Regions from separate parts of the Shewanella sedimentimangrovi genome, predicted to be linked through region 3. Evidence: predicted binding sites of a transcription regulator. Region 3 holds the regulator's gene; each other region holds the start of a gene.
What was found. The regulator sigma-54, encoded in region 3, starts transcription at its own class of promoters, with help from an activator protein. The targets are predictions, from matches to a motif close to GTTGGCACGNNNNTNGNNT.

Region 1 (6,847 bases), 190 kb from region 3:
TGGAGCCCAGCACTACAACCACCAGTGCTGCCCAGAGCACGTTTACGCCCAGGCGTTGGTACTTGGGTTCATAACCTGACAGTGCAGGGGCTATGTAGAGGCCGGTACCGAGCCAGGCTGTGGCAATCCAGAATACCGCCAACTGGGTGTGCCAGGTACGGGTCACCGAGTAGGGCAGGATTTCAGACAGGGGGATACCGTAGAAGGCCTGACCTTCCACCGAATAGTGGGCCGTGATACCGCCGAGCAGAATTTGCAGCAGGAACAGACCAATGGCAGTAAAGAAGTACTTACCGACCGCCTTTTGCGATGGGGTGGGGCGCAGGCTCAGCAGGGGATCCTGTTTCGCAGGCTCTGGCAGGGGCTCTTCTTTGCCTGACGCGTGGTGCCACACCAGGGCGCCGATACCGGCAATCAGGGTCACGATACTCAGGATAGACCAGACAATGTTGCTGGAAGTGGGGGTGTTACCCAGCTGAGGATCGTAGGGCCAGTTGTTGGTGTAGGTATGGTCGGTACCTGGACGCTCGGTAATGGCGGCCCAGGCACCCCAGAACAGGAAGGCGCTCAGTTGTTCACGACGCTCGGCATCGGGAATGGTGCCTTCTTTCATGGCGTACTGATCCCTGAGTTGGGTCAGGGCAGGATCGTCACCGAACAGGGAATCGTAGTGGCGCTGTACTTCGTGGATGGCTTCAATGCGGGTGGCCGACAGTGGTATCTGAATATGCTCTTCACCCACCAGGCTGTTGTGGCGCAGATCTTCACGCATGGCCTGTTCCAGGCCCGCTTGCTCAGCACTGCTCAAAGAGGCGAAATCTGTGCCGTAGGTTTTCTTGGCACTGATGTCCAACCAGGCATTGGCCTCGCGGTGCAGCCAGTCTGCGGTCCAGTCGGGTGCCACGTAGGAGCCGTGGCCCCAGATGGACCCCAGCTGGTGGCCGCCCATGGAGCGCCACACCAGTTGACCCCTTTCTATGTCATGCTGACTGAACAGCACTTGTCCCTGGGCATCGGTAAATGCTTCGGGAATAGGGGGCTTATCACGGTAAATATCACTGCCGATACTGAGCAGTATGCTGAAGGAGGTCACCAGCACTACCAATAGTGCGATGACCGTGAGCTTGAGTCGGGACATAGGGTCTCTCCGATCCTGGATTAATGATGTCCCTATTTAGCAGCTATCGTGCCAATATATTTAATTGTTTAAATACATGGTGTTAAGTATATTTGTATATTAGATGGTGTCGATATGACATTGTTTTTAACTGTTAAAAGTACAATGGCGATGTCATTGTGACACTGGTTGTCTTTTGGGCATTGCTATGGCAGGGATGAAGGTGCCACTCAAGGCTGTTGTGGCACAGCAGCGGTGGCACAGAGTAAGAAACAGGGGCTCACTTATACAGAGATGGGTTACTTATACAGGGAAGGATCCTTGGGATCCGGGCGGGTCTTGAAGCGCCGGTGCAGCCACATGTACTGGGGCAGATTGCGGCCAATAAGGGACTCCACTATGGCATTGCCGCGCAGGGCATCGCTGAGCTCATCTTCGCCGGGAAAATCCTCTAAGGGCGGCATGATCTCAATCCGGTAGCCATCGTCCCCTTCACAACGTTCGACGAAAAAGGGCAGTACCTTGGCCTTGCCAAGCTTGGCCAGGGTGGTGGCTCCGGTGATGGTGGCGGCATCGGGTACGGCAAAGAAGGGAATAAATACGGCACTGGAGCGGCCAAAATCCTGATCGGCCGTGTACCAGATCACCTCGGCACTGCGCAGGCAGCGCACCATCTGGCGCAGATCGCGCTTGGGCACCAGGCCCTTGGCGGAACGCATCCTGCCCTTGACCTGCAAATACTCCATCACCGCATTGTTGTGTGGCCGATAGACGCCTATGCCGGCCTTGAATTGGCCGAACACCCGGGCGCCCATCTCCAGCGGCAGGCAGTGCACCGCAAACAGGATAACCCCTTGACCGGCGTCTATGGTCTGCTGCACATGCTCGCGACCAACAAGCTGCATATGGCGCTGGATGCGGGCATCGCTCCACCACCAGGCATTGACCGTATCGAAGATGGCTTTGCCGGTTTCCTCGAAATTGCGCTTCAGCAGGGCATCGCGCTCAGGGGCCGGCATATCGGGGAAACACAGCTCCAGGTTGCGTCTGGCGGTATGGGCCCGGCTGCCGAGCAGTTTCATGGCAGTGCGGCCGAGGGCGGCCCCCATGGCCATCTGCCAGCGCAGCGGCAGGGCACTTAACAGGCGCATCAGACCGACACCCAGCCACAGGGGCCAGTGTTTGGGATGCAGGAGTTGCCGGGAAAATTGGGCGCTTTCTACCACTTGTTGCTCACTTACCAGTAAAAATTACCGCGTATTCTAACGCAAAACCGCGGCAAAATTGGGTACAATCACGCTTTAATTTCCGCATTTTAAAATGGGTGTGCGATGAAGGTAACGTTGCCGGCTTTTGAGAAGGCCAGGGTATTGGTCGTGGGCGATGTGATGTTGGACCGGTATTGGGTAGGCCCCACGGGGCGGATCTCCCCCGAGGCCCCTGTGCCAGTGGTACGCATCAACCAGATTGAAGACAGGCCGGGTGGCGCCGCCAACGTGGCCCTCAACATTGCCGCACTCGGTGGCAAGGTGCTGCTCTCGGGCCTGGTGGGCGAGGATGACAATGCCGCCGCCCTGACCACAGGGGTGCAGGCCCTGGGGGTTGAGCCCCGCTGGCTGATCCAAAAAGACAAGCCCACCATCACCAAGCTCAGGGTGTTGTCCCGCAACCAGCAGCTGATCCGCCTCGATTTTGAAGAGCCCTTCGATGCCGCCGCCAGCGCCGAGCTGATGGCCCGGGCCGAGCAGCAGCTCGGTGAGGTGGATGTGGTGGTGCTGTCGGATTATGCCAAGGGCGCCATCGCCAACCCTGCTGACTTTATTGCCAAGGCCAGGGCCAAGGGCGTCAAGGTGCTGGTGGATCCCAAGGGCAGCGATTTTTCCCGTTATCGCGGCGCCAGCCTGATCACTCCCAATATGAGCGAATTCGAGGCCGTGGTCGGCCCTGTGGCCAACGAAGCGGATCTGGTTGCCAAGGCACAGGGACTGCTCAAAGCCTTCAGCTTTGACGCCGTGCTGGTCACCCGCTCGGAAAAGGGCATGACCCTGATCACCGCCGATGCGCCCGAACTGCACATCCCCACAGTGGCCCGTGAGGTCTATGACGTTACCGGCGCCGGCGATACAGTGATTTCCGCCCTGGCCACGGCCATCGCGGCCGGGGCCGAACTGCCCCAGGCCTGCGCCATAGCCAACACCGCCGCCGGTGTGGTGGTCGGCAAACTGGGCACCTCCACCGTCAGCCGCATCGAGCTTATCGAGGCCCTCAAGAGCCACGATGGTGAGTCGGGCTTCGGTGTTATCAGTGAAGATCAGCTGGTATATGCCCTGGAACAGGCCAGACTCAGGGGCGAGCGGGTGGTGATGACCAACGGTTGCTTCGATATTCTCCACGCCGGTCACGTAAGCTATCTGCGTCAGGCCCGAGCCCTCGGCGACAGGTTGATAGTGGCGGTTAACGACGACGCCTCGGTCAAACGCCTCAAGGGCGAGGGCCGGCCGGTCAATCCGGTGGAGCGGCGCATGGCGGTGCTGGCGGGCCTCGCGGCGGTGGACTGGGTGCTGCCCTTCAGCGAGGACACGCCCCAGCGCGTTATCGCCCGCCTGCTGCCGGATCTCCTGGTCAAGGGCGGTGATTACAAGGTCGAGGATATTGCCGGAGGCGCCGAAGTGATGGCGGCCGGTGGCCAGGTCAAGGTGCTTGGCTTCGAGGAAGGAGTATCCACCACCGCCATTATCCAGAATATTATGGGCAGCAAGTGAGTTCCCTGGCCCTGACATTGTTGCTGGCGCTGCAAACGGCGCCCATTGCCGGCAAGGAGGCACTGCTGTGTCCCTTGCCGCAATTGCAGCAATGTCTGGCCGGTCTGCAGCCAGATACACGTCAGCAATTGCCCGGTGAGGCTGAGATCACGCGCCTGCTGGGCGGCCGCAGTGCCATGGTACTGCCGCTTGAAGACGCCAAGGTGGCCGGCCTGGTGCTGCTGGCACCGGAGCGCGATGCCAGCGAGCAATCCGCCATCATAGCCGGCAAGACCTATGTGCTGCCCTTGGCGCGGCAATCAGAATTGACCCTGTGGCACGAGCTGGGGCACCTGGAAGTACAGGCACTGCGCGGCACAGTGTTACCGGCCGAACTGACCGACTATCAGCAGGAATGGCTCGCCGATGCCTATCTGCTCTGGCGCTCGACTCGTGAGACAGGGGAGCTGACGCTGGCTTGGCAGCAGTTTCATCGCCGTAACCTGGCGGTGATGAGCGACATAGCCAACATCTCCCATTGGTCCTCCTTATTGCTGATACATTTGTTAAAAAAATACGACCTAAGTGTTATCGCTGAATATGCCAGCTTTGCGGCATTTTGTGGTGATTTCTACCCTGATATTCCAGAGTTGCAAGAGGCCGGTCTGGCGGAATTTTCCAGCCTGCTGCAGCGCACCTTTGGTCCGGGGTACAGCCAACCCTTACCCGGCTACATGTATTGGCGCAAGCCGGCGCTGGCCCAGGTAATAAGCCCAACTTTACTGAGGCTTATGGGGAAATCAGCCACCCGGGAGTGGCTGGAAAAGGACTTTGGTTTAGCGTCCGGACAATAACCCGGGGTGGTGTGCGGTATAAGCTGAACCTAAGCTGAACAAAAGTCAGAAACACTCTTTTGGCGCCATTTTTCGGCGGTATTCCTCTGGTTGCTTTGGTAAGCTCTCTGGCAACAAAAATAACATGGGGGATACAATCATCATGGCTAAGCGTTCCAAGGTGCAAACCGAGCAAACCATCAACCAGATCATGGATGAGGCACTGAAGCAGATCCTCACCATAGGGTATGAGGCAATGTCTTATACCACGCTGTCCGAGGCAACCGGCATCAGCCGTACTGGGATCAGCCATCACTTTCCCAAGAAAATGGATTTTTTGGTGCGCCTCGATGCGCGCATCGGTCGCCTGTTCGTGGCGGCACTGGATTTCTCCTCGGCCGAGGCGCTGGAGCGTTCCTGGCTGGTGGCCATGCATGAGCCTCACTACCGTGCTGTCATGCGTCTGTTCTTCAGCCTGTGTGGTTACGGTGCAGGTGAAATGACCCTGTTCCGCGCCGTACACAGCGCCCGTGAAACCGCGCTGCTGGAGCTGGGTATGGTGGGAGAAAAGACCATTAATTGCCTGCTGGGCTGGACAGCCATCATGCTGATGTCCGATTTGGAGCAGCAACTGACCTCCAAGGCGGCATGAGCCTGACAGCCTGCTGCGGAAAAACAAAAGGAGCCCAAGGCTCCTTTTGTTTTATGTCCCTTACATCGGCTTAATGGCGAAGGGTAATACCGGGATTGAAGTCTATTTCACCGCCTTCATCCACTGTCGCCAGATGGGATTGTTGGCGGGTAATGGCCAGTCGGCGATCGCCACTGATGCGCACAAACTGTAATTGATAACCCAGTTTGCCCAGGGTGTAGCAGGCAAAACGCTGGGCGTTGGTCAGCCTATCCCAGTTCTGGGAGGCCGTCAGGGTAATCGCCCGGCGATCACCTGTTGGTTGTTGCTTAACACGCATATGCACCTCCTCCCTATCGCCATCAGACAGGGTGACTCCACACTAATATATAGACAGGGGCACTGGGGCTGCGCAAGTCCCTGAAACCCGCATGGAGCAAGGGTTTTAGACATTTTCCACATTAAACAATCAGTTGTCGTAAAACCCGCGGGAAAGTATTTTTGCATCCCACTGTTTCTTGGCGCTTGCGGGCACTTGGGGCCTATTCCGGCCCCAGTTCCCACCACTCCCAGGATTCCAATTGCTGGTTCCTGGCCAGCGCCAGCGCCCTGGCATGTTGGGCCTCTGCTTTGGCTTTGTCTCCCACGGCAGCCAGGGCCAGACTCAGCTGCTGATGCCAGTCGGCACTGTGCTCACCCTGTTTGGCCACCCTTTGCAAAAGCGCCTGGGCCTGTTGCGGTTGTGCTTTCTTAAGGAAGGCCTTCACCAGCCCCAGGGTCAGCTCCAGCTCCGACTCGGGAAAACGCTCAACAAAGGCGCTTAACATCTCATCGACCTTATCCTGTTGCTTGCTGATAAACAGGTACTTGCCCAAGGTGTAGGATTGCAGCCACTCGAAGCGGAAACCGGCCCATTGTTGCTGTTTGGCAACAAAATGGTTCAGCACCTGACGATAGTCAGTCAGCGGCAGCAGTGTATCCAGATCGCTGTAATAGTTGGGCGCCAGGAATGCCAGACCGTCGAGCAGTGCCGGCATGGCCGTGCTGTAGTGGGTTTCGTTGGGATAGTGTTTGAAGTCCGTGTACCAGTTGGCCGGTCCCTTGGCATCGATCAGTGCTTTCAGCTCAGCCACGCCCATGCCCTGTTCATTGGCCACCGACAGGAACAGCGGCGGCAAAGGGATCTTCGCGGCCGTCATACAGGACTCCAGCTGCTGATTAAAGCCGTAATTGTCGTACCAGAGGCTGGGGCTCATGGCGAGAAAGGCGTTGAAGGGGCTGCCCGGCTCCACCATTGCCTGCAAAACCAGCAGGCCTCCGAGGGAATAGCCCGCCAGGGCTCGCCTGTCGTTGGTACGAAACTGCTTGTCTATGGTGGGCACCAGCTCATCTTTCAGGTATTTGAGCATGGTTGGGGCAGCGCCAAATTCAGGTCCCTCGGCGGCACTGGTCCAAGTGGTGGACTTGAGGTAGTCGGCCTCTCCCTGCATGGCCACGCCCACCACTATCATGGGCGGGATCTTGC
Region 2 (6,847 bases), 730 kb from region 3:
CAGCCGCCAATTCATCGGGGTTGAACTTGGCAATAAAATCGTTGGCACCAACCTTTTGCACCATGGCCTGGTTGAACACGCCGCTCAGGGAGGTATGCAGCACCACCTTGATGTGCTTGAGCTTGGGATCGTCGCGAATTTCCGCCGTCAGGGTATAGCCATCCATTTCCGGCATTTCGATATCCGAAATAATCAAAGGGATCTCGGTGGCGACATTGTCCATTTCGGTGGCAATGGATTTCAGTTTATCCAGGGCCTCACGACCGTCTTTGGCGGTATCGATCTGCAGGTTGAGCGAACTCAGAGCACGAATAATCTGCTTACGGGCCACGGCCGAATCGTCGATGACCATAATGTGGAAGTGCTGATCCCTGTCTATGGTCAGGTTGGCATCCATCTCTTCGCTGATGGACGTTTTGACCGGGGAGATCTCATCGAGGATCTTCTCCACATCGAGGATTTCCACCAGCTCGCCGTCGATCTCGGTCACCGCAGTCAGATAGGAATAACGACCGGCGCCCTTGGGAGGCGGCATGATGGCTTCCCAGTTAATGTTGATGATCCGCTCCACCGAACTGACCAGAAAGCCCTGCACCGAACGGTTGTACTCTGAGATAATAATGAAACAGTTCTGGATGTTCTCAATCGGGCGACCACCGGTGGCGGCACTCAAATCAATGACGGAAATGGTAGAGCCGCGTATATGGGCGACCCCACGTACAAAGGGATTGAGTCTGGGCAGCGCGGTCAAAGGTGGGCATTGCAATACTTCCTTGACCTTGAAAACGTTAATCCCATACCGTTGGCGGCCGTTGAGCTTGAACAGCAACAACTCCAAGCGGTTTTGCCCCACCAACTGGGTACGTTTATTGACTGACTCAAGAATGCTCGACATAAGTTCGCCTTAGTTATGATTCTGAATGAGGGTGCCTTGTCATGCTGAAGAGTATAGGCATATAACTTGCTTTAATCCCGCTATGACCCATCGCATTCCATTGCCGTCAAACTTTTGACAGCACACCGCGACGGATGACTGCCATTGAGGCCAATTTTTTGAAAGTATAGGTGTATTCTGGCGTGACAAGCTAGTCTCTTCATTATGAAACTAAAGTTAGCACAGTTTATTTGGATCTTTCTCGCAGTTTCGACGTCCCCGGTTTGGGCCGCCGACCTTGCCACTGTCCCCACCCTATCGGCCATACGGGAAGCGGCTGAAGAGGCGGTGGCACAAAAAATCGAGGCACCGGACGAGGCCCGGGTGGAAATCCAGGCCCAAAATCTGGACAACCGCATGAGCCCACCACGCTGCAGCGACGGCATCAGTGCCACCCTTGCCAGCAACCGCGAAATAGGCAAGAACAACACGGTCAAGGTCCAGTGCCACAGTCCCGATCTCGACTACCCCTGGCAGATATTTCTCTCGGTGCGGGTGGATATCCTTTTCCCCATGGTGGTGGCCACCCGGCCGGTGGGGGCAGGAGAGCTGATTGGCGAGGGCGATGTGACCCTGGCGTTTGTCGATAAAAGCCTGCTGCGGGGGCAACAGTTTGCCGCCGAAAGTGAAGTGATAGGCACCCGGGCAAAACGCCGTATTGCCCAGGATGCCCCGGTGTACGCCGGTAATCTGTGTTTCGTCTGCCGCGGCGATTCGGTGGCCATTATCGCCAGGAGTGAGCACTTCCAGATAAAAACATTGGGCGAGGCCCTGGCAGATGGTAATATCGGTGACAAAATTAGAGTTAGAAACAGCAGTTCCAACAAGGAGTTGGAAGCAAAAGTGACGGGTGTTGGAGAAGTTGAAGTTAAAATGTAAAAATAGCTAAAGCTTTTGGCAGCAGCGCCGATACAAGTTTAAGTAATCCGTTTCAGTCACTTTGGAGCCTATCATGGCAATGGACATCAAACAGAGCAACGCGGCCAACGCTGCCCGCGTACGCGCATCAAATACCCCTGCACAACAGGTGCAGCAACAGTCTGCCAAGACCGAGCAAACCCAGGGTAACAGTGCTGCCCACAAGAATGATTCTGTGGTCATCACCTCCCAGGCCCAACAACTGCAAGGCATTCAGTCGCGCATGGCCGCCCTGCCCGATGTGGATCAAAAGAAGATTGCCGAAATCAAGCAGGCCATAGCAGAAGGCCGCTATAAGGTGGACCCGGAAAAGCTGGCCGCCAACATCGCCCGCTTTGAAAAGGATATGCAGGATCTCGATTCTGATGTCTGATCTTGCGTGACCGACTGAAGCGGAAACAGACTGAGCGCGAGCCCGGCCGACAGAGTTGGCCGGGCTTTTGCATTTATTTGCCTGTAAAGTAGGGTCAATGTCGACGTTTTTGACGCCTGCTTTTGATCTTGTGTTTAACATCAGGGGACCCAGCAATGACAGAACACACACTCCTCGCGCTGCTTACGCAACAGCAACGCCTGCTTGATGGCCTGATGCAACTGATCACCGACGAAAAGCAGGCACTGATCCAACAGGCGGCAGAAGAGCTGTTGCGCTTAAGCGGCACCAAGGCCGAGTTACTGCAGGCCCTTCAGCACAACGACAAGCAACTGGAGGCCCATCCGGATCGGGCGCAGCTCAGTCAGGATGCCGAACTCAAGGCCAGGGTCGAGGACGCCAAAGAGCGCCTGGCACAGTGCCAACAGCTCAATGAACTCAATGGCCAACTGATAGAGCACAACCTCGCCAGCCTCAACCGCCTGGCCCAGGCACTGCAGGTCAGCCGCAATGCCAGTTCCCTGACCTATAACGACAAGGGCAAGACCTCGACCATCTCCACCCTGGGCAATGATTTCAGCGCTTAAACTGTCTTCCAGATAAAACAAAACCCGGCCATGGCCGGGTTTGTTGTCAGCAAGTCGGTTTCCCTAGAAATAGGTGATGTCTTTCACCTTCTGCGGCCTGTGGGTTTGCTGGTACAGAGCCCACACCTGGGCAAAATCCAGCTCCAGCTCGGTGACGTAGTGATCACCGGCGGGGTAACTCTTGACCACCCGGGCGCCGCGGATCACTCCGGAGACACTGGCCTTAACCTTGTCATCGGCCACCATCCAGTCGTTGACACTGGTACCGGCACTGATGTTCTGGCCATAAACCTGCTCGGCCAGCTCCCGATAGGCGGCAATCTTGGAGGCCTGCATCGCCATCAATACCTTCTGGGATTGCTCCTTGGCCGGTTGACTGTCCAGGGGCGCATAGCCTATGGCGGTAATTTTGGGGAAGCTTTCCGGCGCTTCGGTTTCCCACTGCACATAGCGATCGCGGCCGGCGCAGCCGCCCAGAGTCAATGCCGCCACCAGGCACAGCATCAAATGTTTCATGGTCTGTCTCCCAATACCTTCACCTTGTCCTCGCCGCGCTGCTCATAGCGATACAGCAGACCATCGCGGGACACCACTTTTTCCGATTGTGCCAGGTAGCCGGCCAATTGTGCCGGAGCCACAAAGGCTTGTGATGCCGCCACCACCCGCTTGTTTCCTGTGTCAACGATTCGGCTGTTCAGCACCAGACCGTCTTTGGCCAGGCTCATGCTGGACACCAGCACGTGGCCCACATCAATATTCTGCCCCAACTGTTGCCAGTCGCGACTGAGCAGCAAGTCGCCCTGGGCCGTCACCCGCACCGCCTCACCAAGGTTCACATCCACCACGTTGAAATAACGGGCATGGAGGGCGGCCATCAAACCTTGCTGCAACTGTTGGGCCAATTCATTACTGCCGCGAAAATCCGCCACGGAAACCGGGGTCGCCACCAGCAGGGGCTGCTCTGGCAACAGGCCATCGTTTTGCAGCAACAGCTCGTTGACCATCTGCTGCGCCAATACATTGACCTGGCCTCGGGCCGGATAACCTTCGGCTTGGTACAGAGACTCTTTGGGCAGGGATTCGGCCTGGCCGGCCATGGGCGCCAGCAGCGCCAGTACAGTGGCAATAATTAGGCTTTTATTCATTTCCAACCACCTGATAATGAGGGAAAATTTGCAGTCGAACTCCTGTCCGATGCCATATCCCCCGACTAGGGATAGTCTCTTATCGGCCCGGGGCAGCAAAACTTGACCCCGCTTAGTTGCCGCAATGCAATTATTCAGGCACGCATCTTGCTTTAGTCCAGGTCGAAGGTGAGCGGGCGCCCGTGTCCGCCGCCAAACCTGTTTACTCCGGGAGGATATTCGCCCATGCGTACCCTATTGTTGTTGCTGGCCCTGGTGTCCGGCCCCGGCACCGCCCAATGGCAGCAGGCCACAGGCGAAGCCATCATAGTCGACGGCGATGTCGCCAAGGCCCGTGAACAAGCCGTGGCCCAGGCCATCAGCTATGCGGGCCTTGCCAGTGGTGCCAGCTTTAATGCCGAGCAACAGGTGGTCAATGGCCGCCTGACCCAGAATACCCTGACCCTGGCACAAATGCTGATGACCAACCGCATCGAGCTTATCAGCGAAGAGATCCGCCACAACAAGCTGACGGTCAAGCTGCAGCTGGAACTCCTGGATGATGTCGAGCCCAATTGCGCCAAGGGCCAATTGAAGGCCGCGATACTGCTGCCCCAGGCGCAGATCCGCGACCGCGCCCAGCTGCGCCACGGCCAGTTGACCCAATTGCCCGCCGCCATTTCCCGTCGGCTGGGGGCGCAATTGGAACGCTCTTCCAGCACCGGCTTTATTCATCTGGCCGCCGACAAAGTGCTGGCCATGGGCAGTGGCGGCAAGCATTTGCCGTCCTGGCTTGCCGACAGCAGCGACAGCCAATATGTACTGCTGCCTGAGCTTATCAGCGTTGCCACCGAGCCTGCCGAATCCTCCATGCTGGGACTGTGGCACAGCGATCCACTGCGCCAGTTCCGTTTGCGGCTGACCCTGTACCACGGCATCAGCGGCGAAGTGATCTGGCAGAACGAACTGGACACCTCGGCGCCCTGGGAATTTGAGTTGCAGGCCAGCGTCGACCCCGACAGCGACCGCTTCTGGCGCTCCGCCTATGGCCGCGGCATAGACAAGCTGCTGGCCGACGCCGGCCGCGCCATGGATGAGGCGCTGATGTGTCGCCCCGTGCTCGGCCAGGTGGTGGCCCGCGAAGGCGAAACCCTGATCATCAACCTCGGCCGCCGCCATGGCCTGAAAAATGGCGACGAGCTGCAGCTGGTCTTGACCCACAATATCGGCGATCGCCTGTCACGGATGCGTACCCTTGCCAATAATTCACATACAAACATCAAGATAGAGCAAGTGACCGAAGACAGCGCCATTGCGGTGCTCAAGGGGCAGCAGGCGACCTTGAATATTCAGCTCAACGACATAGCGATTAAGATTTAAGCAATTAAAATTCAAGACTTTTAATCGGAGCCAAAACCAGTATAATCAGCTGCGTCTCCCTATAGCTCAACAGGATAGAGCAGTCGCCTCCTAAGCGACCGATCGGGGTTCGAGTCCCTGTGGGGAGACCAGTCACTTCTGCTTGTGACTGCTTGCACAAGTTTCAAGCTTTTCTTTCAGTTCCTCTTTTTCTGCCAATTTTTGTGTTTCTGTTGCCGCTACAGTATCTGTATTGATCGGCTGTGCCGCCTATGTGCCGCCTTGCCAGCATTTGTTGCCGTTCCCCAGTATCAAATTTGATGTACATCCAGAATGCAGAGCAACTTAAACCTCCCCATAAGCGTGACCATGACACCGTTTCCCCGTTCCGACGCTGCTGAGGACGTTGCCGAAAATGGCGTGGCGAGGCATGGATGCCGAAGCAGCGTCAGTCGAATCAGGGATGAGCGTCTGACGCGCTAGCCAATTTTCGGCATAAGGCCGAGGGGCTTTCAGCGTCGGTGGGGTGTCCTTGGGGTTGCAAGGGGTATTGGATGAGCAAAGCCCCTTGCCGGGTGTGGGTTGGAGACCCACGACTTTGTGCCGCTGGCAAAGCGGCTATCTCTTGTGGTGATGCGGCATCCACCATTTGATGCAATTAATCCCCGCGTGGCGGCCAGAGGCCTTCGGGGAACGCTTGCGAGATGAAACTGTTCATCTCGCAGTCTGACGACACGCTTATCCCCCTGCCGTGGGCCTTCGCACTGCTACCCCAGTGACACGCCATGAATCCGTCCATGGAGGCTCAGCGGCGACGTCCTGTCGCCGATGGTCACTGGTGCAGCAGTGCAAGCTAAGGGTGTTCCACTCCGGCATTGGACTTATCTCTCAAGTACCGAAATGAAAAGCAATGGTCCGACTGTTGCACCGATTCCCCCCTTTGGAGCCGCCGAGGATGTTGGGCAAGAAACGGCAACAACCGAGGCATGGATGCCGAGGTAGTGACAGTCGAGCATGGAGGCGAGTCTGTCGCGTTGGCCGTTTCGCCCATAAATCCGAGGGGCCTTCGGCTCCGATCGGGGGCATCCTTTGGGTTGCAAGGGGCTTTGGATGAGCAAAGCCCCTTGCCCGGGTGTGGGTTGGAGACCCACGACTTTGTGCCGCTGGCAAAGCGGCAATCTCTTGAGGTGATGCAGCATCCACCATTTAATGCAATTAATCACCGCGTGGCGGCCAGAGGCCTTCGGGGAACGCTTGCGAGATGAAACTGTTCATCTCGCAGTCTGACGACACTCTTATCCCCCTGCCGTGGGTGCCGTGCATGGATGCACCAATGTCGCTATCGCATGGCCTGTTTTGTTCCTGACAAAACAGGCATTTCCTCCATCCGTGGAAGTCAGATGCGAAGGAGCAACCTTTCGCACTGTTACCCCAATGACACAAGGCATTTAAAAATTGGATGAGAATAGCTAATATCCCTAGCTAACAAACCGGAACACCAACAGTTACTTAAGGAAGAGTTATGGATCCACTGTCGCAACTGTTCGCTGCC
Region 3 (6,847 bases):
GAATTTACCTGGGTAACCAGGGCGAAGAACTCAAGACCTTCCACACCCGCGACGGCTTCGGGGTCAAGGCCCTGCTCGGCGCAGGTATCCAGGTGGCAGTGATCACAGGCCGCAAGTCACAGATTGTTGAGAACCGCATGAAGGCGCTCGGCATCAAGCACATTTATCAGGGCGTGGACAACAAGTTCGAACCCTATGAGGAGCTGCTGAAGCTCTACGGCGTCAGCGCCACACAGACGGCCTATATAGGCGATGACATGGTGGACTTGCCCGTCATGCAGGCGGTAGGCCTGTCGGTCTGTGTTGCCGATGGTCATCCCTGGGTCAGACGGCATGCGGACCTGGTCACCTACCAGGGTGGCGGTTTTGGCGCCCTGCGGGAGCTGGCCGACCTGTTGCTGATGGCCCAGGACAAGTTTGATAGCGCCCACGGGATGAGCGTATGAACCGGGTGACCCTGGCCATTATCGCCTTCTTCGGCACCGCGCTGCTGCTCTACTGGCAGGTGCAGTCGAAACAGAATGCGGGCGAAGGCAAGCAAACCCCATCCTTACTGCAACCGGACTTTATCGCCACCGAGCTGCGCAGTGTCGAATACAATGACAAAGGCCAGCTCAGCAGCAAGGTGAGTGCCAGCTACATGGAGCATTTCCAGGCCAGCAACATTACCGAATTCACCGAGCCCGTGTATCTGATTTACCCCAATGAAGGTGCGGCCCAATGGCGTCTGTCCGCCGGTCGCGGCAAGCTCAGCAAAAACAGCGGCAAGGTGGTACTGGAGCAGGACGTGCAAATCCAGGCCATCAGCCAACAGGAACCGCTGCAAAATCTGTCCACCAGCTATCTGGAGCTGGATTTGAACACTATGATAATGACTTCGGATAGGCCAATTCTGGTCTTAGGCAACGGATTCAATGTCACCGGCCAAGGTCTGTACGCCGATCTCAATGCCCAGGAAGTCAAACTGCTCAGTCAGGTAAAAGGAAGCTATGAACCCAAGTAAAACCCTGCTGGCACTGGCACTGTGCCTGTGCACCACCATGGCCACAGCCAAAAACAACGACCTGTTGCAGGAAGTGAAAATTGCCGCCGCCACCCAATTTGCCGACATCAAGAACAAGAGGGTGGTCTATGGTGGGCCGGTACTGCTGACCCAGGGCAGCCTGAAGATTAACGCCCAGGAACTCAGTGCCTATACAGATGAAGCCACGGGACAAAGGGTATTGGTGGCCAAGGGCCAGCCCGCCACCTACAGTCAGACCCTGGATGACGGCCGCGAGGCCAGCGCCAGCGCCAATGAGATTAGCTACAACATGGACAATCGCACCATGACGCTCACGGGCAATGCCAAAATCGAGCAGGAAGGTAGCCAGGTCAGCGCCGACAAAATCGTCTATGACATTGAAAAGCAGCAGCTGAAGGCCGACAGTAGCCAGAAGGGTGACGAGCGGGTAATTACCATCATCAAGCCCGAGAATTACCAGGAACAGCTGGAGCCCAAGCCCGAAGAACAGGATCAGAATAAGGAGCCGGTTCGCCAATGACGGAACTGACCCTTAAGGCCAGCAACCTGGCCAAAAGCTACAAGAACCGCACCGTGGTCAAGGACGTCAGTCTGAGCGTGCGCACCGGCCAGGTGGTCGGCCTGCTGGGTCCCAATGGCGCCGGCAAAACCACCACTTTCTACATGGTGGTGGGGTTGGTGAAAAGTGACAAGGGCAGCATCCATATCAACGAAGACGATCTGACCCTGGACCCCATGCACCTGCGGGCCCGCAAGGGCATAGGCTACCTGCCCCAGGAAGCCAGTATTTTCCGTAAGCTGTCCGTGTATGACAACATCATGGCGGTACTGCAAACCCGCAAGGAGCTGGACCAGGATCAGCGCGAAGAGGAACTGGAGCAGCTGTTGGAAGAGTTCCACATCACCCATATCCGCGACAACATGGGCATGTCCCTGTCCGGTGGTGAACGGCGCCGGGTCGAAATCGCCCGGGCCCTGGCCGCCAATCCGCGCTTTATTCTGCTCGATGAACCTTTCGCCGGCGTCGATCCTATTTCGGTCATCGACATCAAGAAAATAATTGAGCAGCTCAAGAGCCGCGGCCTCGGCGTATTAATCACAGATCACAACGTCAGAGAAACCCTTGATGTCTGTGAAAAAGCCTACATAGTCAGCCATGGCAACCTCATCGCCGAAGGCACCCCTGCCGAGATTCTGGACAATCAGCAGGTGCGGGCGGTGTACTTGGGTGAGCAATTCAGGCTATAGTTAAATTTAGCCTGATCTCTATCTCATTAAGGAAGAGTGCAACTGGCCAGCAGTTCACAAAACTGATAGAAAACAGCTTTCTGATAACAATAACAGTCAAGGATCCGCAGTAGATGAAAGCGTCACTCCAGCTCAAGCTGGGCCAACAACTGACCATGACGCCGCAATTGCAACAGGCCATCAGGCTGTTGCAACTTTCTTCACTTGAACTGCAACAGGAAATTCAACAAGCGCTGGATTCCAACCCATTGTTGGAGCTGGACGATGACCAATTCGACAGCCAGGAGCGCAGCGATTCAGACCACAGGGAGCAGGACGACTTCTCCGAGCCCGTCACCGCCAGCAGTAACGATGACAGCTCCACCCTGGAAACCTCCGACGCCCTGACCCAGCAGTCCATGCCCGATGAATTGCCCATGGATACCACCTGGGACGAAGTGTTCACCGCCGCCCCTGCTTCCGGCAGCGGCTCCATGATGCGCGATGATGATATGCCCTTCCAGGGAGAGACCAGCGACGGTCTTTATGAACACCTGGAATGGCAAAAGAACCTCACCCCTTTCTCAGACACCGACATGGCCATAGCCACCGCCATCATAGACGCCATAGATGAACGCGGTTACCTGACCCAGACCACGGAAGACATACTCGAAGCCATGGGCGACGATGAAGTGGAGCTGGACGAAGTGGAAGCCGTACTTAAGCGCATCCAACACTTCGACCCCATAGGGGTGGCGGCAAGGGACCTCAGTGAATGCCTGCTGATCCAGCTGGCCCACTTTGCCGCCGACACACCACACCTGGAAAACGCCAAACTACTGATCCGCGACCATCTGGATCTGATTGCCGCCCGGGACTTCCGCACCCTAATGCGTAAAACCCGTCTGAAGGAAGATGAGCTGCGTGAAGCCATAGTGCTGATCCAGAGCCTCAATCCCCGTCCGGGCGAACAGGTCACGTCCGGCAAGGACGAGTACGTTATCCCCGACGTCTCTGTGAGTAAGAAAAATGGCCGCTGGGTGGTGGAGCTCAATCCCGATTGCATGCCCAAGCTCAACGTCAATCAGCATTACGCCGCCATGGCCCGCACCAGTCGCAGTCAGGCCGACAGCCAGTTTATCCGCGGCCATCTGCAGGAAGCCAAGTGGTTTATCAAGAGCCTGGAAAGCCGCAACGACACCCTGCTCAAGGTGGCCAATTGCATAGTGCAGTTCCAGCAGGGCTTTTTCGAATACGGTGAAGAAGCCATGAAGCCCATGGTGCTGAACGACATAGCCGAAGCGGTGGAAATGCATGAATCCACCATTTCCAGGGTGACCACCCAAAAGTACATGCATACCCCTCGGGGCATTTTCGAATTGAAATATTTCTTCTCCAGCCATGTCAGTACGGAAGACGGAGGAGAATGCTCGTCTACGGCCATCCGCGCCTTTATCAAGAAGTTGGTGGCTGCAGAAAATCAGAAGAAACCATTGAGCGACAGCAAAATGGCGGAACTTCTGGCGGAACAGGGAATCAACGTTGCTAGACGTACCATTGCAAAGTACCGTGAAGCAATGCTGATCCCGCCGTCAAACCAGCGTAAAAGCTTATAACTCACTGTAAATACTGGAGGAAAGTGTCTATGCAAATCAATCTGACTGGGCACCATATCGAAATTACAGATTCACTGCGTAACTATGTAGAGAGCAAATTTACCAAGCTTGAACGCCACTTCGAACAGATCAATAATGTGCACGTTGTTCTCAATGTTCAAAAAATGCAGCAGATTGCAGAAGCCAAGCTGCACCTCAATGGTGGTGAAGTGTTTGCCACGTCTGAGCATGAAGACATGTACGCCGCCATCGACGCTCTGATTGATAAATTGGATCGTCAGGTCATCAAACACAAAGAGAAACTGACTAAGCACTAAAAGATGGAACTGAGTACCATCCTGAGGCCGGAGTGCACCACCTGTGCCACTCCGGGCAGTAAGAAAAAGGTACTGGAACTGATCAGCGATATCGCCAGCGCCCAGTACCCCACCCTCTCTTCTCAAGAGATCTTCGAAAGCCTATTGGCCCGAGAAAAAATGGGAAGCACAGGCATAGGCAATGGTATTGCCATCCCCCATGGCCGCCTGAACAGCATAGAGACCCCGATCGCCGTGCTGGTCAAATGTGAAGAGGCCATCAGCTTTGACGCCATAGATAAACAACCGGTTGACATACTGTTTGCGCTGCTGGTGCCATCGGACCAATGTCAGCAGCACCTGAGCACACTCGCCGCCATGGCAGAAAAGCTCAACGACAAGCAGATCATCAAGCAACTGCGCAAAAGCCAGGATGACGGTGAACTCTATCAGGTGATCACCGGATGAAACTGGTCATAGTCTCGGGGCGTTCCGGTTCGGGCAAATCCGTTGCCCTGAGGGTCTTGGAAGACCTCGGCTATTACTGTGTCGACAACCTGCCACTGCCGCTGATAGGCCCCTTGTTGGCCCAGCTGAAAAGCAGCAATGAACTGGTGGCCATCAGTGTCGATGTCCGCAACCTGCCGGAACAGCACAAGGTGTTGGAACAACAGTTGGCCGCCCTGCCCGAAGGTACCGAGCTGATCAGCCTGTTCCTCAATGCCAGCGACAAGGTGCTGCTCAAGCGCTACAGCGAAACCCGCAGACTGCACCCCCTGTCCAAAAGCAAGATGTCCCTGGCGGACGCCATCAAGCTCGAGGGCAAGCTGCTTGAACCCCTGTCACAATTGATGGACCACTACATAGACACTTCCAAACTCAATGTCTATGAACTCAGTGATATGGTGCGTGAAATCCTCCTCGGCCGCAGCGAGAAGGAGCTGGTGATCATTTTCGAATCCTTTGGCTTCAAGCATGGCATGCCGGCGGAAGCCGACTTTATGTTCGACGCACGTTTTCTGCCCAATCCCCATTGGGAGACTGCACTCAGGCCCCTGACCGGCCTCGATGAGCCGGTACAACAGTTCCTGGAACGCCAGGTGCTGGTGAATAAATTTATCTGGCAGATAGAGAATCTGCTGGAAACCTGGTTGCCCCATCTGGAGCGCAACAACCGCAGTTACCTCACCATAGCCATAGGCTGCACCGGCGGTCAGCACCGCTCGGTATATGTCGCAGAACAATTGGCCAAACGCTTCAGCAACACCAAACACAAGGTCGAGGCACGCCACAGGGAGCTTAATCTTGCCAAGGCTTGAACGTGATATCACCATAGTCAATAAACTGGGCCTGCACGCCCGTGCCGCCACCAAAATGGCGATACTGGCGTCCGAATTCAAGGCCAGCGTGACCCTGATCCAAGGCGACAAACAGGCACCGGCGTCCAGTGTGTTGGGACTGCTGATGCTGGAGTCCGGCATGGGCAAAACCATGCGCATAGTGGCCGAAGGTGAAGATGCAGAGCAAGCCATGGATGCCCTGTGCAACCTGGTCAAGGCCCGCTTCGACGAAGACTGCTGAGTCAGCTCACTCACTGCGGCATTCGACCGCAACGCTTCCCCCTCCTGCTGTATCAATAAATTTGTTACCATAAGCCCTTCTATTCTTGGGGGAAGATGCCATGGCGGTAGAGCTGCTGGACAATGAACAAACGGAACTCAGGCTCAGCCAGCTCAACCAGGCACTGGGCAGCGGTATGTTTGTCCATGTGCGGCAGATGTTGCTCAATATGGCCGCCTCCGACATCGCCCTGGTACTGGAATCCTCGCCGCCGCGCACCCGCCAGATCCTGTGGCAACTGATAGATCAGGAACAAACCGGCGAAGTGTTGGAAGAATTGGGGGAAGAGCTGAAAGATCAGCTGATCCGCCAAATGAGCCCCGAACGTCTGGCCCGGGCCGCCGCCGGTCTGGATACCGACGATCTGGCCTACATACTGCGCAGCCTGCCGGATAGCCTCTACAAGCAGGTGCTGCAATCCATGGGCAGCCAGGATCGCAGCCGCGCCGAGCAGGCCCTGGCCTATCCGGAAGAGAGCGCCGGCGGCCTGATGAACACCGACACTGTCACCATCAGACCCGATGTGAATCTGGACGTGATCCTGCGCTACCTGAGGCAGCGCGGCAGCCTGCCGGAGGCCACAGATACCCTGTATGTGGTCGACAGGCGCGACATACTGCTCGGCGGCGTCAATATCGCCACCCTGCTGACCCGGGATCCCAGCACCCCGGTACGGGAACTGATGGATGCGGATCTGGAGGCGATTCCCGTCACCATGACCGATTCCGAAGTGGCACAGCTGTTTGAACGCCACGATTGGCTATCGGCGCCGGTCATAGATCAGGACGGCCGCCTGCTGGGGCGGATCACCATTGACGATGTGGTGGACGTGATCCGTGAAGATGCCGATCACACCATGATGGGGATGGCCGGTATGGACGAGGACGAAGATACCTTCGGTCCCGTACTCAGAAGCACCCTGCGCCGCTCCATGTGGCTGACCATCAACCTGTTCGCGGCTCTGCTGGCGGCCTCGGTCAGCAACCTGTTTGAAAACACCCTGGAGCAATTTGCCACCATAGCCATTCTGATGACCATAGTGCCAAGCATGGGTGGTGTTGCCG

Region 1: JYB85_RS14790 (nitric-oxide reductase large subunit) is a predicted target of sigma-54. The motif match lies at 1,176-1,194, and genes of this name have one in related genera.
Region 2: JYB85_RS12245 (flagellar assembly protein FlgT) is a predicted target of sigma-54. The motif match lies at 4,092-4,110, and genes of this name have one in related genera.

What each region holds. Positions count from the first base shown of each region.
Region 1 is NZ_CP071502.1:3,338,600-3,345,446, reverse strand. It holds gene JYB85_RS14790 (nitric-oxide reductase large subunit) at 1-1,138, opposite strand, end outside; gene JYB85_RS14785 (LpxL/LpxP family Kdo(2)-lipid IV(A) lauroyl/palmitoleoyl acyltransferase) at 1,417-2,343, opposite strand; gene hldE (bifunctional D-glycero-beta-D-manno-heptose-7-phosphate kinase/D-glycero-beta-D-manno-heptose 1-phosphate adenylyltransferase HldE) at 2,449-3,879, shown strand; gene JYB85_RS14775 (hypothetical protein) at 3,876-4,712, shown strand; gene JYB85_RS14770 (TetR family transcriptional regulator) at 4,855-5,343, shown strand; gene JYB85_RS14765 (hypothetical protein) at 5,414-5,662, opposite strand; gene JYB85_RS14760 (alpha/beta hydrolase) at 5,865-6,847, opposite strand, start outside.
Region 2 is NZ_CP071502.1:2,798,657-2,805,503, forward strand. It holds gene JYB85_RS12215 (chemotaxis protein CheV) at 1-895, opposite strand, end outside; gene flgA (flagellar basal body P-ring formation chaperone FlgA) at 1,100-1,813, shown strand; gene flgM (flagellar biosynthesis anti-sigma factor FlgM) at 1,887-2,225, shown strand; gene JYB85_RS12230 (flagella synthesis protein FlgN) at 2,381-2,812, shown strand; gene JYB85_RS12235 (LPP20 family lipoprotein) at 2,876-3,328, opposite strand; gene JYB85_RS12240 (FlgO family outer membrane protein) at 3,325-3,957, opposite strand; gene JYB85_RS12245 (flagellar assembly protein FlgT) at 4,183-5,316, shown strand; tRNA gene JYB85_RS12250 (tRNA-Arg) at 5,372-5,447, shown strand; gene JYB85_RS12255 (hypothetical protein) at 6,818-6,847, shown strand, end outside.
Region 3 is NZ_CP071502.1:3,526,567-3,533,413, forward strand. It holds gene kdsC (3-deoxy-manno-octulosonate-8-phosphatase KdsC) at 1-446, shown strand, start outside; gene lptC (LPS export ABC transporter periplasmic protein LptC) at 443-1,003, shown strand; gene lptA (lipopolysaccharide transport periplasmic protein LptA) at 990-1,544, shown strand; gene lptB (LPS export ABC transporter ATP-binding protein) at 1,541-2,272, shown strand; gene JYB85_RS15750 (RNA polymerase factor sigma-54) at 2,386-3,867, shown strand; gene hpf (ribosome hibernation promoting factor) at 3,897-4,184, shown strand; gene ptsN (PTS IIA-like nitrogen regulatory protein PtsN) at 4,188-4,631, shown strand; gene rapZ (RNase adapter RapZ) at 4,628-5,482, shown strand; gene JYB85_RS15770 (HPr family phosphocarrier protein) at 5,469-5,744, shown strand; gene mgtE (magnesium transporter) at 5,845-6,847, shown strand, end outside.